One region of the Desulfitobacterium sp. PCE1 genome, then DNA from elsewhere that is predicted to be linked to it. Evidence: riboswitches for the same ligand, from Rfam matches in the RefSeq annotation. Region 1 holds a riboswitch; the other holds the start of a gene.
What was found. Region 1 has a riboswitch for S-adenosylmethionine ahead of DESPCE1_RS0106390 (methionine ABC transporter ATP-binding protein). Riboswitches for the same ligand answer to the same signal wherever they lie in the genome.
Positions count from the first base shown of each region.

Region 2: linked by a shared signal. The riboswitch ahead of metA (homoserine O-succinyltransferase) and the one ahead of DESPCE1_RS0106390 (methionine ABC transporter ATP-binding protein) in region 1 are both predicted to bind S-adenosylmethionine.

Region 1 is NZ_KB913023.1:1,281,002-1,290,055, forward strand. Features, by position in the region: gene purH (bifunctional phosphoribosylaminoimidazolecarboxamide formyltransferase/IMP cyclohydrolase) at 1-57, shown strand, start outside; gene purD (phosphoribosylamine--glycine ligase) at 587-1,846, shown strand; gene DESPCE1_RS0106365 (manganese catalase family protein) at 1,928-2,482, shown strand; gene DESPCE1_RS0106370 (MFS transporter) at 2,598-3,953, shown strand; gene DESPCE1_RS0106375 (hypothetical protein) at 3,948-4,649, opposite strand; gene DESPCE1_RS0106380 (MetQ/NlpA family ABC transporter substrate-binding protein) at 4,992-5,837, opposite strand; gene DESPCE1_RS0106385 (methionine ABC transporter permease) at 6,003-6,680, opposite strand; gene DESPCE1_RS0106390 (methionine ABC transporter ATP-binding protein) at 6,673-7,695, opposite strand; SAM riboswitch class I at 7,783-7,883, opposite strand; gene DESPCE1_RS0106395 (YerC/YecD family TrpR-related protein) at 8,098-8,439, shown strand; gene hisZ (ATP phosphoribosyltransferase regulatory subunit) at 8,441-9,054, shown strand, end outside.
Region 2 is NZ_KB913023.1:3,918,468-3,927,521, reverse strand. Features, by position in the region: gene DESPCE1_RS23515 (methyl-accepting chemotaxis protein) at 1-147, opposite strand, end outside; gene DESPCE1_RS23510 (hypothetical protein) at 137-622, opposite strand; gene DESPCE1_RS0119405 (exodeoxyribonuclease III) at 908-1,660, shown strand; gene DESPCE1_RS0119400 (amino acid ABC transporter permease) at 1,915-2,580, shown strand; gene DESPCE1_RS0119395 (amino acid ABC transporter permease) at 2,561-3,238, shown strand; gene DESPCE1_RS0119390 (amino acid ABC transporter ATP-binding protein) at 3,249-3,998, shown strand; gene DESPCE1_RS0119385 (cysteine ABC transporter substrate-binding protein) at 4,033-4,908, shown strand; partial or broken gene DESPCE1_RS24225 (hypothetical protein) at 4,950-5,144, opposite strand; SAM riboswitch class I at 5,759-5,865, shown strand; gene metA (homoserine O-succinyltransferase) at 5,940-6,863, shown strand; gene DESPCE1_RS0119375 (HDIG domain-containing metalloprotein) at 6,933-7,523, shown strand; gene serC (3-phosphoserine/phosphohydroxythreonine transaminase) at 8,022-9,054, shown strand, end outside.

The sequences.
Region 1 (9,054 bases):
GCTGATCGCTTGAACCTGATTATGGTGTTTACTCATCGTCGCCACTTTAAGCATTAAGAATGGAGTTGTCTGCTGCTGTTGCGGTATCAGCAGAGAATGTCCGGGTCGCGTAGCTTTACGCACAACGCTTACTCCATAGCTCCGGGGCTGGTTCACTCGCTTTCTTAACAGCCGAGCCAAACCCCGCTGCTGTCTGCATGTGAACCAGTGGCTCGACTAAGTTAAGAAAGCCTCGTTTACCCGACCGCCCCTCCGCTAAATCTGTTCGCTTTTGTACGTAAAGCTACGTCTTGCGGGTCTTTTTCGGTTTTTCTTTGGGTAGCCGACCCTGCCGCTTAAGCGGCGTCGGCAAAGACGGAAAAAGCGACTTGAGTCAAGCAACTTACCCCACATTTTCCACAACGCCCGCTTGCTCAAGCCCGAAAGACAAGCCCAAGGATTTTGCTTTACAAAAGGGAGCGGAGAGCTTTGAGCGTTAGTTTTGTCCGCGCAGCTTATGGAGCGGCAGGTGTAAAGCAAAATCCTGGAGAATCAGCTTTTGGGTTTTCCTAAAGTAGTCTAAATCAAATTGTAAAGAAGGTGTCTCATGGGTAAGAAGGTTTTGGTGGTAGGCAATGGAGGCAGAGAACATGCCCTGGCCTGGAAAATAGCCCAAAGTCCGGAGGTCGGGAAGTTGTATGTTGCTCCGGGAAATGCCGGAACTCTGGAATGGAATGTGGCGATTTCGGCTACAGATATCCCCGGCTTACTTGAATTTGCCCAAAAAGAGGGCATTGATTTAACCATTGTGGGTCCTGAGGCTCCTTTGACTTTAGGGATCGTGGATGCTTTCCAAAAAGAGGGGTTGAGGATTTTTGGACCTACTCAAGGAGCCGCCCGGCTGGAAGGAAGCAAGTCCTTTGCCAAGGAAATTATGGAAGAGGCAGGGGTACCCACGGCTCAAAGCCGGGTGTTCTCTGAACCGGAGAAGGCCAAGGAATATATTAAGCACATGGGAGCACCTATTGTCTTAAAGGCCGATGGCCTAGCAGCCGGCAAGGGAGTGATTGTAGCCATGGACTTGGACACGGCGTTGACGGCTGTGGATGAGTTAATGGACGGCTCTTTAGGTGAGTCGGGAAAATTGCTCTTGATTGAAGAATATATGGAAGGGCAGGAAGTCAGCTTACTCTGTCTCTGTGACGGTGAGCATGCGGTCGCTCTGGTTCCTGTTCAAGACCATAAACGAGCTTTGGACGGGGACCAGGGTTTGAACACCGGCGGAATGGGTACTTATAGTCCTCCACCTTTTTGGAATGCGGAGATGGAAGAAGAGGCATTAAGAACAATCGTGCACCCCACTTTAAAAGTCATGAAGGATAAGGGGATGCCCTTTCAAGGGGTTCTTTTTGCCGGTTTGATGCTGACCAAAAATGGTCCTAAAACGCTGGAATTCAATGTCCGCTTCGGTGATCCGGAAACCCAAGTGGTTATGGCCCGTATGGAATCGGATTTATTCGAAGTTCTTTGGGCTTGTACTGAGGGGCAGCTTAAGGATATAAAGTTGGAATGGAAAAAAGAAAAAGCTATCTGTATCGTTATGGCCGCACCGGGGTACCCTATGGCCTACGAAAAAGGCATACCCATCGCCTTGCCGGAAGTCTTTGAGCAAGGAGAAGTGATTTTTCACGCCGGAACCTCCCTTTCCCAAGATGGAGAGCTGCAGAGCTCTGGCGGAAGGGTTTTGGGGGTAACGGTTTTGGGAGATGATCTTAACCAGGCACGTCAGTTGGGGTATGCCTTAGCAGAAAGAATAGACTTCCCCGGAGCTCATTATCGTAAAGATATTGGGGTAAAAGGTCTTTAGTTTCGGCTTTTCCCTCTGTGACTTCAGTTTGTCCCGTCTTCATATAATGAAGACAGGACGACGTTCAAAGGGGGGAAGGGTGTGTACATCTATCGAAAAAGGTTCTTTTATCCTATCCATGTGGAAGGGCCTGATCCGGTCCTGGCCAAAGAATTGTTGGAGCATTATGGTGGAAAGGATGGAGAGCTCACCCAGGCAGTTCAATACTTAAATCATCAGGTTAATATAGACAACCGTTTTTTACGTGAACTTTTAGGGCTCATCATGGCTGAAGAACTTGCTCACTTGGAAACTTTATCGGCAATGATTATTAAGCTGGGCGGGGAGGTCAATCGCTTAAGCGATCATAAGAACTCCCCTTGGTCTCTTTCCTATGTAAACCAGTATTCTGAACCGGATAAACTTTTAAGAGCTAATGCTGCCTTGGAAAAGAGAGCACGCCTTTTGTATGAGAAGCATGCTTCCATGACCCAGGATCCTGGAGTTAAACGTCTGCTTACCTTTTTAGCCCGGCGGGAAGGGATTCATCAAAGGCTCTTATATCAAAGTTATAAGGTCTTAACTGAAGGAGGTACTTCAGAGCAATATATGGAGATTATCTATGAGTATAAAATGAGTTTACAGGTACTGGAATAGATAGCATAAAATTTAAAAAGCAAAAAAGAAGCTTAATCTGCAAGCTTCTTTATTTTTTTACTAATTTTTGCTAAACTATATAAAATTATCATCGATTCTTTCAGGAGGATAATAGATGAGTATATCACAACGAATAGAAAACCTACCGGTTAAGAGATTTCACTATATACTTCTTATTTCTGCAGGTTTAGGATGGATGTTTGATTCCATGGATACGGGCATTATTTCCTTTGTTCTGCCGGTATTGATGAAGACTTGGGGATTAACCCCGGAACAGGTGGGGAATATCGGGAGTGTCGGCCTGTTAGGAATGGCTCTGGGAGCTATTCTGTCCGGGAGTGTGGCGGACCGGATCGGAAGAAAAAAGGTCTTTGCTTTTACTTTGGTTATGTATTCTTTAGCTACTGGATTATGCGGCTTAGCATGGAGTTATAGTTCCCTTTTGTTTTTTCGTTTTCTCGTGGGGTTCGGTTTGGGAGGACAACTGCCTGTTGCGGTAACTTTGGTTAGTGAGTTCACCCCTGCTAAGCATCGGGGGAAATTTCTCGTTCTTTTGGAAAGCTTCTGGGCCATAGGATGGCTCTTGGCATCCGTTATTTCCTACCTGATTATTCCCAACTATGGTTGGCATATTGCTTTTTTTATTGGTGCAATTCCTGCTCTTTATGTTTTCTATCTCTGGAAGTACATCCCGGAGTCACCGCGATTTCTTGAGGAACAGGGAAGAATACAAGAGGCTGAGGCAGTGTATCGCATGGTCGCCGGGGAGGCAGGCTCTGATGGGAAAAATAGTAGAATTGATAAAGAAGTAAAACGTGAAAGAGAGCTGCCAAAGCAAGAGACTCCTAATACCAAAGTGCTGCACCGGGTCACAGTAGCGGAATTGTTTTCCCGGAAGTTTCTGCGCAGAACGGTATTTCTCTGGCTTCTTTGGTTCGGAATTGTGTATTCTTACTATGGGATTTTCACATGGCTGCCCTCTATTCTTGCTTTAAAGGGTTTCTCTCTGACCAAGAGTTTTAGCTATGTTATTATTATGACCTTAGCTCAGATTCCCGGTTATTTTAGCGCGGCTTTTTTGGTCGATCGCATTGGGCGAAAGCCTACCTTGGCTGCTTTCGTTTTGGGTACGGCGATGAGTGCTTATTTCTTTGGTCAGGGAAACAGTGTGACAATGATTCTTGTCTTTGGCTCCCTTATGTCTTTCTTTAATCTTGGAGCATGGGGAATTCTCTACACCTATACCCCTGAGCTTTATCCTACCAGAGCTCGTGGAACCGGTGCCGGTTGGGCTGCAGGGTTTGGCCGTATCGGCGGCATCTTAGCCCCTATGGTGGTAGGCCGCATGCTGGGAGCAGAAATACCTACAGAAACGGTTTTTCTGATGTTTGCCGGAGTGCTTATATTAGTTGTCTTTAATGTTCTCGTTCTAGGTGAAGAGACGAAAGGCCGACCCATGGATGAGCTATAAGATCTCCTTTGTGCGATAATCCCAGAAGCGATTGGACACCAGACGGAGGCAGAAGGGGTGTTTGCTCCAATTTTCAATGTTATCCAGGGAGAGCAGCAAAGCATAGGCCTGTCGGCAGGTGCCGAGCAAAGGATAGTTTTTGCATAGATAAGCAAGATTGGAGAGAATGGCTTCCTGGCGTTCCTGGTGGAACAGGTTCTGCACATAGCGGCGGCTTAAAGGGCTAAGGCGGTATTGAGCCAGTTCTGAGGCTAAGGGCCTCAGTTCATCTCTGCTGAAATGAATGACCGTCAATTGGGGTAAATCAGCGATCAGATCCGCACCCTCTAAAAAGTTGAGAAGATGTTCTTGAATAATAAAGGGGGAAAAAGGAAAAACTCCTGGAGTTTCGGCAAGGATGCGGATACGCAATAGATTCGCCCGCAGAAAATCGGACTCATGAGGAACCGGACTAATGGGCGTCTTTTCCAGGTCGCGAAGGATTTGTCCTAAATATGCATTGCCTTCGCAAGCCAGGTATTCCCACTGGGGAAGCAGGGAAAGAAGAAGTTGGCTGAGATAGGCTCCTTTGGATTCAAACACTTTATAGCGGGTTAAGGTCGTGAGAGTCTCTTCATTGGGCTCGGTTAAAATGTTGCGCAGCATCTCAGGATGCATGCGTAATCGGGTCTGGATTTTTTTATCGAAGGAATTCATAGAGATATTCTCCTCATAGTCCAAGATGTTGACTAAGTTCTTCATCCTGGGTAATTTGTCTATAGTGTGTGAGGAGTGACCCGTTCTATGCCATCAAAAATATGGTAATCGGAGATGGGTTTAAGTGGATTTGTAGTTGGGTTAATCTAGGGGATAAGATATGATTATTCCATTCCTAGGAATAAGGATGTGGATTCATGGATAATGAGAAGTTTCAGGATCTGATGGTAAGAGCAAAGATTAAATTGTTAAGATTAAAATAGACATAGAGTGCATAGCAATGAGAAAAGCCGCCCTCGGTTTGAGGAACGGCTCTTTCTTTATGAGTTGAAGTAGTAATGCTTAGAAGGCAGGAACGACAGCACCTTTGTAGGTATCTTCAATAAACTGCTTAACTTCTGGGGAGTTCAAAGCATCTACTAATTTTTTGAGATTGGGATCGTTTTTGCGATCTTCTTTGGCTACCACGATGTTGGCATAAGGAGAATCTTTGCCTTCAAGGACAATGGCATCCTCAGTGGGATTGAGGCCGGCTTCTAAAGCGTAGTTGGTGTTGATGACAGCTCCAGCAATTTTGGGGTCAGTAAGAGCGTGGGGAAGTTGAGCAGCCTCAATGGCTTGAATTTTTAGCTTTTTAGGGTTTTCAACGATATCCAATTCTGTTGCGGTGACACCGGCACCGTCTTTGAGTTTAATCAATCCGGCTTGTTCTAAGACGGCTAAAGCGCGGCCGCCATTGGAGGGATCGTTAGGGATGGCAATAGCATCACCGTCTTTGAGCTCATCGATTTTGGTTACTTTTTTAGAGTAGAAGCCCATGGGCTCAATATGCACGGTGCCGATGATTGCCAGCTTCATGCCTTGAGCAAGGTAGGTATCCAGGTAAGGAGTGTGTTGGAAGAAGTTGGCGTCGATGACTCCGTCGTTAACGGCTGGGTTAGGAAGAGCGTAATCCGTAAAATCGACGATTTCCAGATTGATACCTTGTTCTGCTAATTTAGGTTGGACGAATTCAAGAAGTTCGGCATGGGGAACGGGAGTAGCGCCTACTTTGATTGTCACAGGCTCATTAGCATTACCGGAGTTGGGCGGAGTATCGGCTTTTTGAGGGGTGCTTCCGCACCCGGTAAGTACCAAGGATAGGGCTACTACGGAGCCGATAATTAAAGTCGAGAGTTTACGTTTCATTCTTATTTCCTCCTTAAATTCTTCTTTCTTTTCCTCTGAAGATACACATGAAGACATTTCTGTGAGATACCCTTTAGAAGATATATGCTCAAGCCTTCTCCTCAAAGAACATGACGGAGTACCGGTATCGCCCGGCATGAATTTGAGTGAGAGCTTGGAACATGCTTAGTGGTGATTAATCCGGCGAGCCAGTTTGGTGCCAAAGAGTTGGACGAATTGGACGATGATCACAAGGATGATGACGGTCATAAACATAACATCGGTCCGAAAACGGTGTTGTCCATAGCGTATGGCGACATCTCCCAAGCCACCGCCTCCTACGGCTCCCGCCATGGCGGTATACCCAACGACACTGATGGTAGTGATAGCGACGCCTAAGACGAGAGAGGCTTTAGCCTCGGGTAAAAGAACTTTACAGATAATTTGCCAAGGGGAAGAACCCATGGATAAAGCTGCTTCAATGACTCCATAAGGAACTTCTTTCAGTGAATTTTCCACCATGCGGGCTACGAAAGGTGCTGTGGCAATGACTAAAGGTACTATTGCCGCCGTTGTACCGATATAGGTACCGACAATGGCCTGAGTGACGGGAATCAAGAGCAAGAGCAAAATGATGAAGGGTATTGAACGGAAGATGTTGATCACCGTCCCGAGGGTGCGTTCTATCCAGGGATTGGGTGAGATATGCTCGGGGGAAGAGATGACCAGAATAACCCCAAGGGGAACGCCCATAAGATAGGCCAGCAGAGTGGAGACGATAACCATATATAAAGTATCTCCTGTGGCAGGGACCAGAAGTCGATAGATGGTTTCCCAGTATTGGGGATTGGTAAAATCAAACATGCTTGATCACCTCCACTTTAAGTTCGCGCTGAGCAAGATATTGATGAGCTGAAGCCAGCTGCTCGGGCTCTCCTTGGAGCTCCAAAGTCAGGGTGCCAAAGAGAGTGGAGCGGAGGTGGTCGATACTTCCGTAGAGGATGTTGGCCCGAACTTCACATTCTTTCATAAGATCGGCAATGATAGGGTCCGAGGCCCGTGAGCCTAAGAATTGGATGCGTACGATCTGGGAATTGGGATGTGTGGCCAGTTCACGGAGCAAATCCCCAGGCAGCTCATTAGGAAATACGGTAGAGATAAATTCTTTGGCAACACTGGACTGGGGGTGAATAAAGACAGATTCCACCGGTCCTTGTTCGGCGATTTTTGACTCATGGATGACGGCCACATCGGTACAGATCTCTTTAACCACTTTCATTTCGTGAGTAATCATGATGATGGTTAAGCCGAAGCGTTGGTTGATATCCTTTAAGAGATCCAATATGGATAAAGTGGTTTGGGGGTCAAGGGCAGAGGTGGCTTCATCACAAAGGAGTACTTTGGGATTGGTGGCTAATGCACGAGCAATCCCCACTCTTTGCTTTTGACCGCCGCTAAGCTGGGAAGGATAGGCATAAGCTTTATCTTCCAAACCGACTAAGGGGAGAAGTTCCTTAACTCGTTCTTCTATCTCCGGTTTTTTAAAACCGGCAATCTCTAAGGGAAAGGCAATATTATCAAAAACGGTGCGGGACTGGAGCAGATGGAAGTGCTGAAAGATCATGCCGATCTTTTGGCGGGCTTGCCGGAGCTCAGGAGCAGACATCGCCGTCAAGTCCTGACCATCGATCACGATTTTACCGCCGGTAGGCTCTTCCAAGCGATTGATGCAACGGACCAGGGTACTTTTACCTGCGCCGCTTAAACCGATGATGCCGTATATAGCGCCTTTGGGAATATGAAGGGAGATATCTTGAATGGCTACAACTTGCTCTTTGCGGGAGGTGTAAACCTTTGTTAAGTTCTCAATTCTAATCAACGCTGTTCCTCCTCGTTAGGTTCTAACTCAATATAAAATATAATAAAAAACTCCACGAGGAAATCCGCGGAGTTATAGTCGGGTTTCCTCTCATCTCCCAGTATTTCCTGCAGGATTTAGCACCGTGCATTTTCATGTCGGTTGCCGGGTTTCATCGGGCCAGTCCCTCCACCTACTCTGGATAAGAGTGTGTATTGATTTTTAGACAAGTTTCAGTCGAAATCTTGATAGACAATATATTAACATAGAGCATAGGGTTTTGGCAAGCAATTTTTACAACAGTTCTTATTATGATCAAAGGACATTTCTTTTTTAAACAAATTTTCTTAAGAAGGATTATGAATATTGACAAGGACCTCATACTTTAATAAATTAAAGTATAGAAGTATAAGGAGATGATCGATGATGAATGAATATAATGACGATGATTTTAAGGGAATTGATCAGCGCTTGCGTGATTCCTTAACGGATGCGCTTTTTGACGCTCTTTTATTATTAAAGGATCGGGAAGAATGCTATAGGTTCTTTCAGGATATCGCTACGGTGGCGGAGATTAAGTCCCTGGCTCAGCGCCTGGAAGTGGCCAAACTTCTTGAAAAGAATGTGACCTACACCACTATTGCTCAATCCACAGGTGCCAGCACGGCTACTATTAGTCGGGTCAAGAGGTGTTTGTATTTTGGGGCAGATGGTTATCAAATGGTCCTGAAGCGTTTAGAGGAGAAGGAAAAGGAGGAGGACTAATATGCCGCGAAGTTCTTTGGGCTTAAGAATCCCGAAAGGGATGCATGATATTCTTCCAGATGAGTTAGCCTTACAAGAGCGGGCAGAGGCCTCTGCGCTGGATTTATTCAAAGCATGGGCTTATCAGAAGGTTGTCACTCCGACCTTGGAGTATGGGGCATGCATCCAGCCGGTCGAAGAAGAAGGGGATAGTTTCTTTAAGCTCTTTGATCGTCAGGGCCATGTCCTGGTGCTGCGTCCGGAGTTAACCACTCCCATCGCCCGGATGGTCAGCACCCGGATGCGGGGGACTGCCTTTCCTTTGCGATTATGTTACGCAGCGGATGTCTTCCGCTATTCTAAATCTCATAAACAAGAATTCAGGCAAGTAGGAGTAGAGCTTATCGGATCAGCCTCCCCTGCGGCGGATGCCGAAGTAGTCGCCTTAGCGATTGAAGCTCTCCGCAAAATCGGCGGAATGGGTTTTCAAATCAATTTGGGACATATGGGTATATTTAAAGGTATTATGGCTGAGTTGGGAGTTCCTCAGGAATTCCAGCTCCATTATCAAGAGAAGCTGGCCCGCAAGGATTTTGTGGGGATTGAGCGGTTGGTTAAGGACTACGGTTTTGAATT
Region 2 (9,054 bases), 2.6 Mb from region 1:
GACACCAAACCCTCTGCCTTGTTCTCCCACACGCGCGGCCTCAATAGCAGCGTTAAGACCCAATAAATTAGTTTGATTGGCAATGCGTTTGATGAGGGAAAGAACATCGTCTGTTTTTTTAACCTGAGACTGCGATTCATTGACCAGATTGGTTAATGAATCGCAGACGGCAGAGATTTCTTCGGTCTGTGCGGAAATCTCTTGGATTGTGCTGGGCTAGAACTCCCATACTTTGTGCTAATGATGTGGACATGTCCTTGAGATGATCTTGGCGGTCCACATTTTCCATTACGGCAATTGCCCCGATGATTTCCTTTTGCTTATTGCAAATCGGAAATGCTGTAGCAATAAAGGGAACACCCCACAAGGATTTATCGGATTTCACAACCACCCTGCGCTTTTCGTTAATTGCCCGATACAACCCGCTGCCTGCCTTTAAGGGAGCACCTATCGGGATTTTAAGATCCAATGTTCTTCCGGGTATGTAGACCAATTGCCTTTCGCGATCAGACATTCCAACACTGACATCACTGGTAAGCATGTCATTGATAAATGGTAAAACATAAGCGAAGTGGTTAAAGATTTCTTGATTTTCATCATGAGGTTGATTTTCCATAAGCATTGTGATTCTCTCCTTTATTTGTAGACTGAATATAAAAATACTTTCGACAGTCGACAGATTTAGTCCTGCAAAAGAAAGTAGGACCAAAGTCCTAAAGAAGTAAAGTCCCGCTTGGGTGACCCATCAAAGTTCTTATTAGTGCTTTACCTTTTAGAAGAGGTAAGGGAACTAAGCAATTGTATGTTGTAAAAAACCAATATAGGGATTAAAGTGGAAGATAAGAATTGATAAGGATTCAAATGTGTAGAAGAATTATGTGGTTTTTATAGGGGAGGAGAGAATAAAATGAAATTAATATCATGGAATGTTAATGGCCTGCGGGCTTGTCTAAATAAGGGCTTTATGGACTTTTTTGAACAGGAACAAGCGGATATCTTTTGCCTGCAGGAAACCAAACTTCAGGAAGAACAGATTCCTTTCCAATTGGAGGGGTATTACGCCTATTGGAATTTTGCTCAGAAGAAAGGATATTCCGGTACCGCAGTCTTTACAAAAAATGAACCGCTGAGTGTGTCCTATGGAATCGGTAAAGAAGAACATGATCAAGAAGGGCGAGTCATTACCCTTGAATTTGAAACCTTCTACCTTGTTACCGTCTACGCCCCGAACTCTCAAAGAGGTCTGGCTCGTTTAGATTATCGCATGACCTGGGAAGAAGAGTTTCTCAGTTATCTTAAAAGCCTGGAAAAGTCTAAACCGGTGATCTTTTGCGGAGATCTTAATGTTGCCCATACGGAGATCGATCTCAAAAACCCCAAATCCAACCGTAAAAACGCCGGTTTCTCTGATGAAGAACGGGCAAAGTTCAGTGGACTTCTTAAGAATGGCTTTATCGATACCTTCCGCCATTTCTACCCGGATAAAACAGATTCCTACACTTGGTGGTCCTATATGTTCAATGCTCGAACCAATAATGCAGGGTGGCGTATTGATTATTTTTGCGTCTCTGAAAGCTTGAAGAATGAACTTAAGGATGCCCTAATCTACGACAAAATAATGGGTTCAGATCATTGCCCGGTGGGCCTGGAAATTTTCTAATATAAATTATTAAAATTTTCTCAGCCTCTAAGCACTTTGAGGCTAAATTAAACAAGAAAATAAGGAGCTGACATCTCGTGAACTTATCCAGGTTCAAAGATGTTAGCTCCTTTTGCTTATTTAAAAAATTTAGTTATTGACATAGCAGTAACTAAAATATATAATTCCGATATGTCATAGTAAATATATATGAATTATATGAATAGACTTAGAGTATAGAAGTCCAGCAGATTTGACTGAAAGAGAGAACGGCCATGAACTTAAATTGGGAATTTATTCTTCAAAATATCCCTTTATATGAGAAAGCGGCATGGCTTACCTTAAAGCTTGCTTTCTGGGGGACACTGTCTTCTTTGCTCCTTGGCCTTATCTGCAGTGTAATAATTTATTACCGTGTACCTTTTTTAAAAACTATTGTGGGAGTCTATATAGAGCTCTCCCGGAATACCCCTTTGCTTATCCAGCTCTACTTTCTCTATTTTGGGCTAACGAAGCTGGGGGTGACCTTAAGTGAAACTACTTGTGCAATTCTTGGTCTTTCCTTTTTAGGAGGCAGCTATATGGCTGAGGCTTTCCGCGGCGGTATGGAGGCGGTGAGCAGATCCCAGATTGAATCTGGCTTAAGCTTAGGGTTTTCACGGTGGCAATTGATTCGTTATGTAGTATTCCCTCAGGCTTTGTCTTTTAGTGTCCCGGCCCTTGGCGCTAATTGTATCTTCTTGCTGAAAGAAACTTCCGTCGTCGGGGCTATCGCCATCCTGGACCTTATGAATGTAACCAAGGACCTCATCGGGATGTATTACCAGACCATTGAATCTCTCTTTATGCTGGTTGTTTCTTACTTGATCATTCTTTTACCCCTATCGTTTTTCCTGACTTGGTTGGAGAGGAAGGTGCGTTATGCAGAGTTCGGCCATTGAGATGATCTTTACCTCACAAAATATAATGCGCCTGCTGGAGGGATTGCTGGTTACGGCACGAATAGCCTTCATCGCCATCTTAATTTCCACCTTTACGGGAATCCTCTTTGGTCTTCTCATGACTATAAAATCGAGGATGATCAAAGGGCTCTGCCGCCTTTATCTGGAAACCTTCAGAATTATTCCCGTCCTTGTCTGGTTATTCATCGGCTATTTCGGAATTACCGCGGCCTTTAATATCCATCTAGAGGGTGAGGTCATAGCTATTATTGTCTTTATTCTCTGGGGAACGGCAGAAATGGGTGATATCGTTAGAGGGGCCTTAGAATCCTTGCCCCGACATCAGAGTGACTCCGGTAAAGCCTTGGGTTTAAGCTTTTGGAAGCTTTACCGGTATATTTTAATTCCTCAGGCTGTAAGACGAATGCTTCCCGCCACGATTAATTTGGCTACACGGATGGTCAAAACCACCTCGCTTGTGGTTCTCATCGGCGTAGTGGAAGTTCTCAAGGTCGGTCAACAAATCATAGAGAACGCTCGTTTCACGGTACCCACGGCTTCCTTCTGGATTTATGGATTTATTTTTATGTTGTACTTCACCATGTGTTATCCGTTATCTCGTTTTGCAAAGAAGCTGGAAGCGAAGTGGAGCAGTTAGGGGTGATTAAATGAGTGTAGAGAAAAAGGAAGTAGTGTTGGAAATCAAAGCGTTGCACAAGGAGTATGGTGGCAAACCTGTTCTCAATGAGATTGATCTCCAAGTCCAGAGGGGTGAGGTTATTGTGGTTTTAGGGCCTTCCGGATGCGGGAAAAGCACCTTGCTCCGATGTCTTAATGGTCTTGAACCCATTCAAGGGGGAGATATTCTGCTTTCAGGTCAAAGCCTCATAGGAAAAAATGTTGACTGGAAAAAAATCCGTCAGCAGATCGGTATGGTCTTCCAGAACTATGATCTTTTTCCCCATATGACGGTGCTTGAGAATATTCTTCTTGGCCCCACGAAAGTTCAGAACAGGGGTAGAAGCCAAGTGCTGGAGCAAGCCAAGGTCCTCTTGGAAAGAGTCGGGTTATATGATAGAATAAACGCTTTTCCAAGGGAGTTGTCCGGAGGTCAGAAGCAGAGAATCGCTATCGTCAGGGCCTTATGTATGAATCCCGAGATGATGCTTTTTGACGAGGTGACAGCATCCCTTGATCCGGAAATGGTTCGAGAAGTTCTTGATGTTATGCTGGGTTTGGCCAAACAAGGAATGACCATGATTATCGTCACTCATGAAATGGGTTTCGCCCAGGCTGTGGCTGATCGAATCGTTTTCATGGATTCAGGTGATATTTGTGAGATTGCTGGACCTCAGGAGTTCTTTAATAATCCCCGCACGGATCGGGCTAGGCGATTTCTTAATATATTCCAATACTAGAGTACAAAAAAGCAAAGAAAGGTTGAGAGAAAAGATGAAAAAGATGAAGAGATTATTGTCCCTCGCACTAGCAGGCGCTTTACTCCTTGGAGGGCTTGTGGGGTGCAGCCAAGCAGGAGCCAACCCAGCAAATAACTCAAATGGTACGTCCTCAGCAGGATCTTTAGAAGAGATTAAACAGCGTGGTACCTTAAGGATTGGAGTATTCAGCGACAAACCGCCTTTTGGGTATGTGGATTCCAATGGACAGAATCAAGGCTTTGACGTGGAAATTGCCAAGCGTTTTGCTAAAGACCTTTTGGGGGACGAATCCAAAGTGGAATTCGTATTGGTTGAGGCTGCCAACAGAGTCCCTTATCTTGAATCCAACAAGGTAGATATCATCATGGCTAATTTCACAGTCACGGAGGAAAGAAAGCAAAAGGTTGATTTTGCCAATCCTTACATGAAGGTTTCTCTAGGGCTCGTATCACCTGACGGGGCTCTGATTACCTCCATCGACCAGCTTAAAGGGAAGAAAGTTATTGTCAATAAAGGAACCACAGCTCAAGATTATTTAACCAAGAATCACCCTGACCTCGAACTTCTCAAGTATGATCAAAACACGGAAGCTTTTGAAGCTTTAAAAGATGGTCGAGGGGCCGCGTTAGCTCATGACAATACGGAAGTGCTTGCTTGGGCAAAATCTAATCCCGGCTTCTCTGTAGGTGTACCTACTTTAGGCGGAACGGACACAATTGCTCCGGCAGTAAAGAAGGGCAACACCGAACTCTTAAACTGGATTAATCAAGAGTTGGAAGCGATTGGTAAGGAGGATTTTGTGGGGCAAGCTTATAAAAAGACTCTTCTCCCCGTGTACGGAGATGATGTAAAACCTGAAGAGTTAATTGTCGAAGGCGGAAAACTTTAGTAATAGGATAGGTCTAAGGATAATGAAGAAAAAGACGGTTCTCATCCTGCTTTTAGTTGGAGAGAGCCGTCTTCTAGTATGAAAAAGGCCCGGAAAGCTAGTTCTCCAGGATTTTGCTTTCGGCGTTCACTCCATAAGCTGCGCGGAGCAATCTAATCGCTCAAGACTTCCGCTGCGTCGGGTGCCCGGCTAAATCGCTCCTGCTCAATGGCCGGTTGGAAACGTCCTGTTTCCAACCCGACTCCGCTGCAGTCTTTTCGCGAAGATTGCTACCCTGCTCGCTTAGAATCCGTTCTCTGCCTTAAAGCAAAATCCTTGGGCTGCTTTTCGGGTTTGAGCGGTGCAGGTGTAGGATAAGTACCCGGCCCGGATGAGCTTTTCATCCTCCGCTGGTACTGCCTACGGCATCGCCAGCTGCCCTTAAAAAGGCCCGGAAAAGAAGTAAGGGCTAAAAGTCCAGCCACACGATGCAGAAGTAAAAAGGCCCCGCAAGTGTAGCTTTACGCACAAAAGGGAACGGCTTTAGCGGAAGAGCGACCGGGTCAACGAGGCTTTCTTAACGTAGCGAAGCCACCGGTTCACATGCAGAAAGCAGCGGGGTTTGGCGTAGCTGTTAAGAAAGCGAGTTGACCAGCTCTGGAGCTATAGAGTGAGCGTTGTGCGTAAAGCTACTCGACCCGAGCAAAAGCTTTTCCGCATCTGCCCGTATGCCTACAACATGAAGGAATCTGTTATATTATATAGTGTGCTTCAAAATATTTTTGTTATAGAGCAGATTGACTTTAAAGAAAAGATATAATAATATAGTGCCAATGACGATTTTCATCGTCAGCAATTAAATACATCCCATTTCTTATCAAGAGTGGTGGAGGGACTGGCCCGATGAAACCCAGCAACCGGTATTCTGATGAATACAACGGTGCTAATTCCTGCGATGGAAGCATTGATAGATGAGAGAGGAACTTTTGGCGATGCCCTCTTTCTCGGAAAGAGGTTTTCTTTATTTTTAAGTGTATTGAAGGGAGAATACTATGCCGATTAATGTACCCGATGGCCTGCCTGCAGCAGAAATACTCACCAAAGAAGATGTTTTTATTATGGAAGAGAGGCGTGCCGAGCATCAGGACATTCGCCCTCTTAGCATTGTCATTCTAAATCTCATGCCCAATAAGATCGTGACGGAAACACAGATTCTTAGGCTCTTAGGGAATTCTCCTTTGCAAGTGGACATTACCCTTCTTTATCCGGAAACCCATCTCTCTAAGAATACCCCGGAAGAATACCTCATTAAGTATTATCAGACCTTTGACAGTATTAAAGATCAAAAATTTGACGGAATGATTATTACGGGTGCCCCCATTGAGCAGATGCCCTTTGAAGAGGTTGATTTTTGGCCGGAACTGCAGAAGATTATGGATTGGAGTAAGAGCAACGTCTTTTCCACGCTTTTCATTTGCTGGGGAGCCCAGGCGGGGCTTTATCACTTCTTTGGTGTTCCCAAGTATCCTTTACAAGCAAAAATGTTCGGCGTATTCCCTCATACCTTAAACTGCAAGGATATCCGTTTGCTCAGAGGCTTTGATGATGTCTTTTATGTTCCCCACTCCAGGCATACAGAGGTAAGAAAAGAAGATATTGTCAAGGTGCCGGAGTTGGAGATTCTTTCGGAATCTGAGGAGTCCGGAGTCTATCTCATCGGGACCAAGGGCGGTCGGCAGATTTTTGTCACAGGTCATTCCGAATACGATCCTCACACCCTAAAATCGGAGTATGATCGGGATATATCCCAAGGACTACCCATCAATATTCCTCAGAACTACTATCCTGGGGACGATCCCATGAAGACCCCCATCGTCAAGTGGAGAGGTCATTCTAATTTGCTTTTTGCCAATTGGCTGAACTACTATGTCTATCAGGAAACACCCTATAACCTTGAAGAATTAGGCAATATCTAAGTTCTAGGTCTAATCATTCTATTGAGACTGTTAAGACCAACCATAAACTATGAGAAAGAAGGATGTCGGATGCTGGATTATACACGGGATAGAGAGGCTGCTTGGCAGCTTCTCAATGACTATGTAAAAAGTGAGACTTTATTGCGTCACTCCATAACGGTGGAAGCTGTGATGCGCCATTTTGCCTCCCTTTATCAAGAAGATCCTGACCTTTGGGGAAATATCGGGTTATTGCATGATATCGACTTTGAGATGTACCCTGATCAACACTGTCGCAAAACCCGGGAGATCCTTACTCCCAAAGGATTGCCGGAGGAGTTCATCCGGGCTATTGAAAGCCATGGTTATGGTCTGGTCCATGATGTAGAACCCCGGGAGAACGTGGAAAATGTTTTGTTTACCGTCGATGAATTAACAGGCTTGGTCTCAGCCACAGCCTTGCTTCGTCCCAGCAAGAGCCTTCATGACCTGACCACCAAATCGGTCAAAAAGAAATGGAAGCAAAAAAGCTTCGCCGAGAATGTCAACAGGGAAGTCATTGAAGCCGGTGCCAACCGCCTGGGTAAGGACTTAAATGAAATCATCGAAGAGACCATTAATGGAATGCGCGCCATCGCGTCTGAGATCGGCTTAGAAGGCAATGTCGAAGCAGGGAAATAATTATTTTAGCAATAACACTTGACAAAAAGGCCTGTAATAGATTAGAATCATAACAACGTAGATCTATAGTCCAACACGATGAAGGGACATCCGGTGCCGAATATGTGTAGAGAGCTGACGGTTGGTGCAAGTCAGTCATAGAAGCGAAGCGGATTCCATCCTGGAGTGGCCAATGATGAATTGTGACGGGTTCCGCCCGATATCGCGGACATAAGTTGGCCGATTACGGCAACATGGGTGGCAACGCGGGAATAACCTCTCGTCCCTGATTTGGGATGAGAGGTTTTATTTATTATCCGCGCCGCACTACCATAGTTTCTCCTTAACGACACGAAGGAGGAAGGTGGTAGGGCTTACTGCCCGTAAACCGTAAAGGCTGGAACTTGGGTGGCACCGCGGAATACCCGCCCCAAAGACTGGGGTGGGTTTTTATCTACCCTGGACAACCCAATATATGTTAACATTCATAAATATTTATAAATAAGGGGGATATTTCAAATGAAAAGAGTGTACAATTTTTCAGCAGGGCCGGCAGTATTGCCCGAAGAAGTCCTAAGAGAAGCCGCTGAGGAAATGCTGGATTACCAGGGAACGGGCATGTCCGTTATGGAGATGAGCCATCGTTCCAAGACGATTGAGGGGATGATGAATGAGGCCGCCCAGGATCTAAGGGAGTTGCTTAATATTCCTGAACATTATAAAATTCTCTTTCTTCAGGGAGGGGCGTCCCAACAGTTTGCCATGATTCCCATGAACCTTATGAAGAATCGGGTGGCGGATCATCTGAATACAGGACAGTGGGCCAAGAAAGCCATTTCCGAAGGAAAGCTGTACGGAAAGATCAATGTCATCGCTTCATCAGAGGACCAGAACTACTCCTATATTCCAGACCTTAAAGATTTAAAATTCTCCGAGGATGCGGACTATGTCTACATCTGCCACAACAATACCATCTTTGGAACCAAGTTTAATGAACTTCCTGATGTGGGGGATAAACCCTTGATTGCCGATATGTCCTCGAATTTTCTATCTGAACCCATTGATGTTACAAAATATGGACTTATTTTTGCCGGAGCCCAAAAGAATGTGGGTCCTGCTGGGGTCGTGATTGTCATTATTCGTGAGGACCTCATCACGGAGGATGTTTTGCCGGGGACCCCCACGATGCTCAAATATAAAGTCCATTTCGATAACAACTCCGCCTATAATACACCGCCGGTCTACGGAATATATATCTGCGGTAAAGTGTTCCAATGGCTCAAAAAACTGGGCGGACTGGAGGCTATGAAAAAGATTAACGAGGAAAAGGCTGCCATCCTTTATGATTACTTGGATGCCAGTGACATGTTTAAAGGAACTGTGGTGAAAAAGGATCGCTCCTTAATGAATGTTCCCTTCGTGACAGGCTCTGAGGAGTTGGATGCCAAGTTTATCAAAGAAGCCAAGGCCGCAGGTTTTGAGAACCTTAAAGGCTATCGTACAGTGGGAGGGATGAGGGCCAGCATTTACAATGCCATGCCGATCCAAGGGG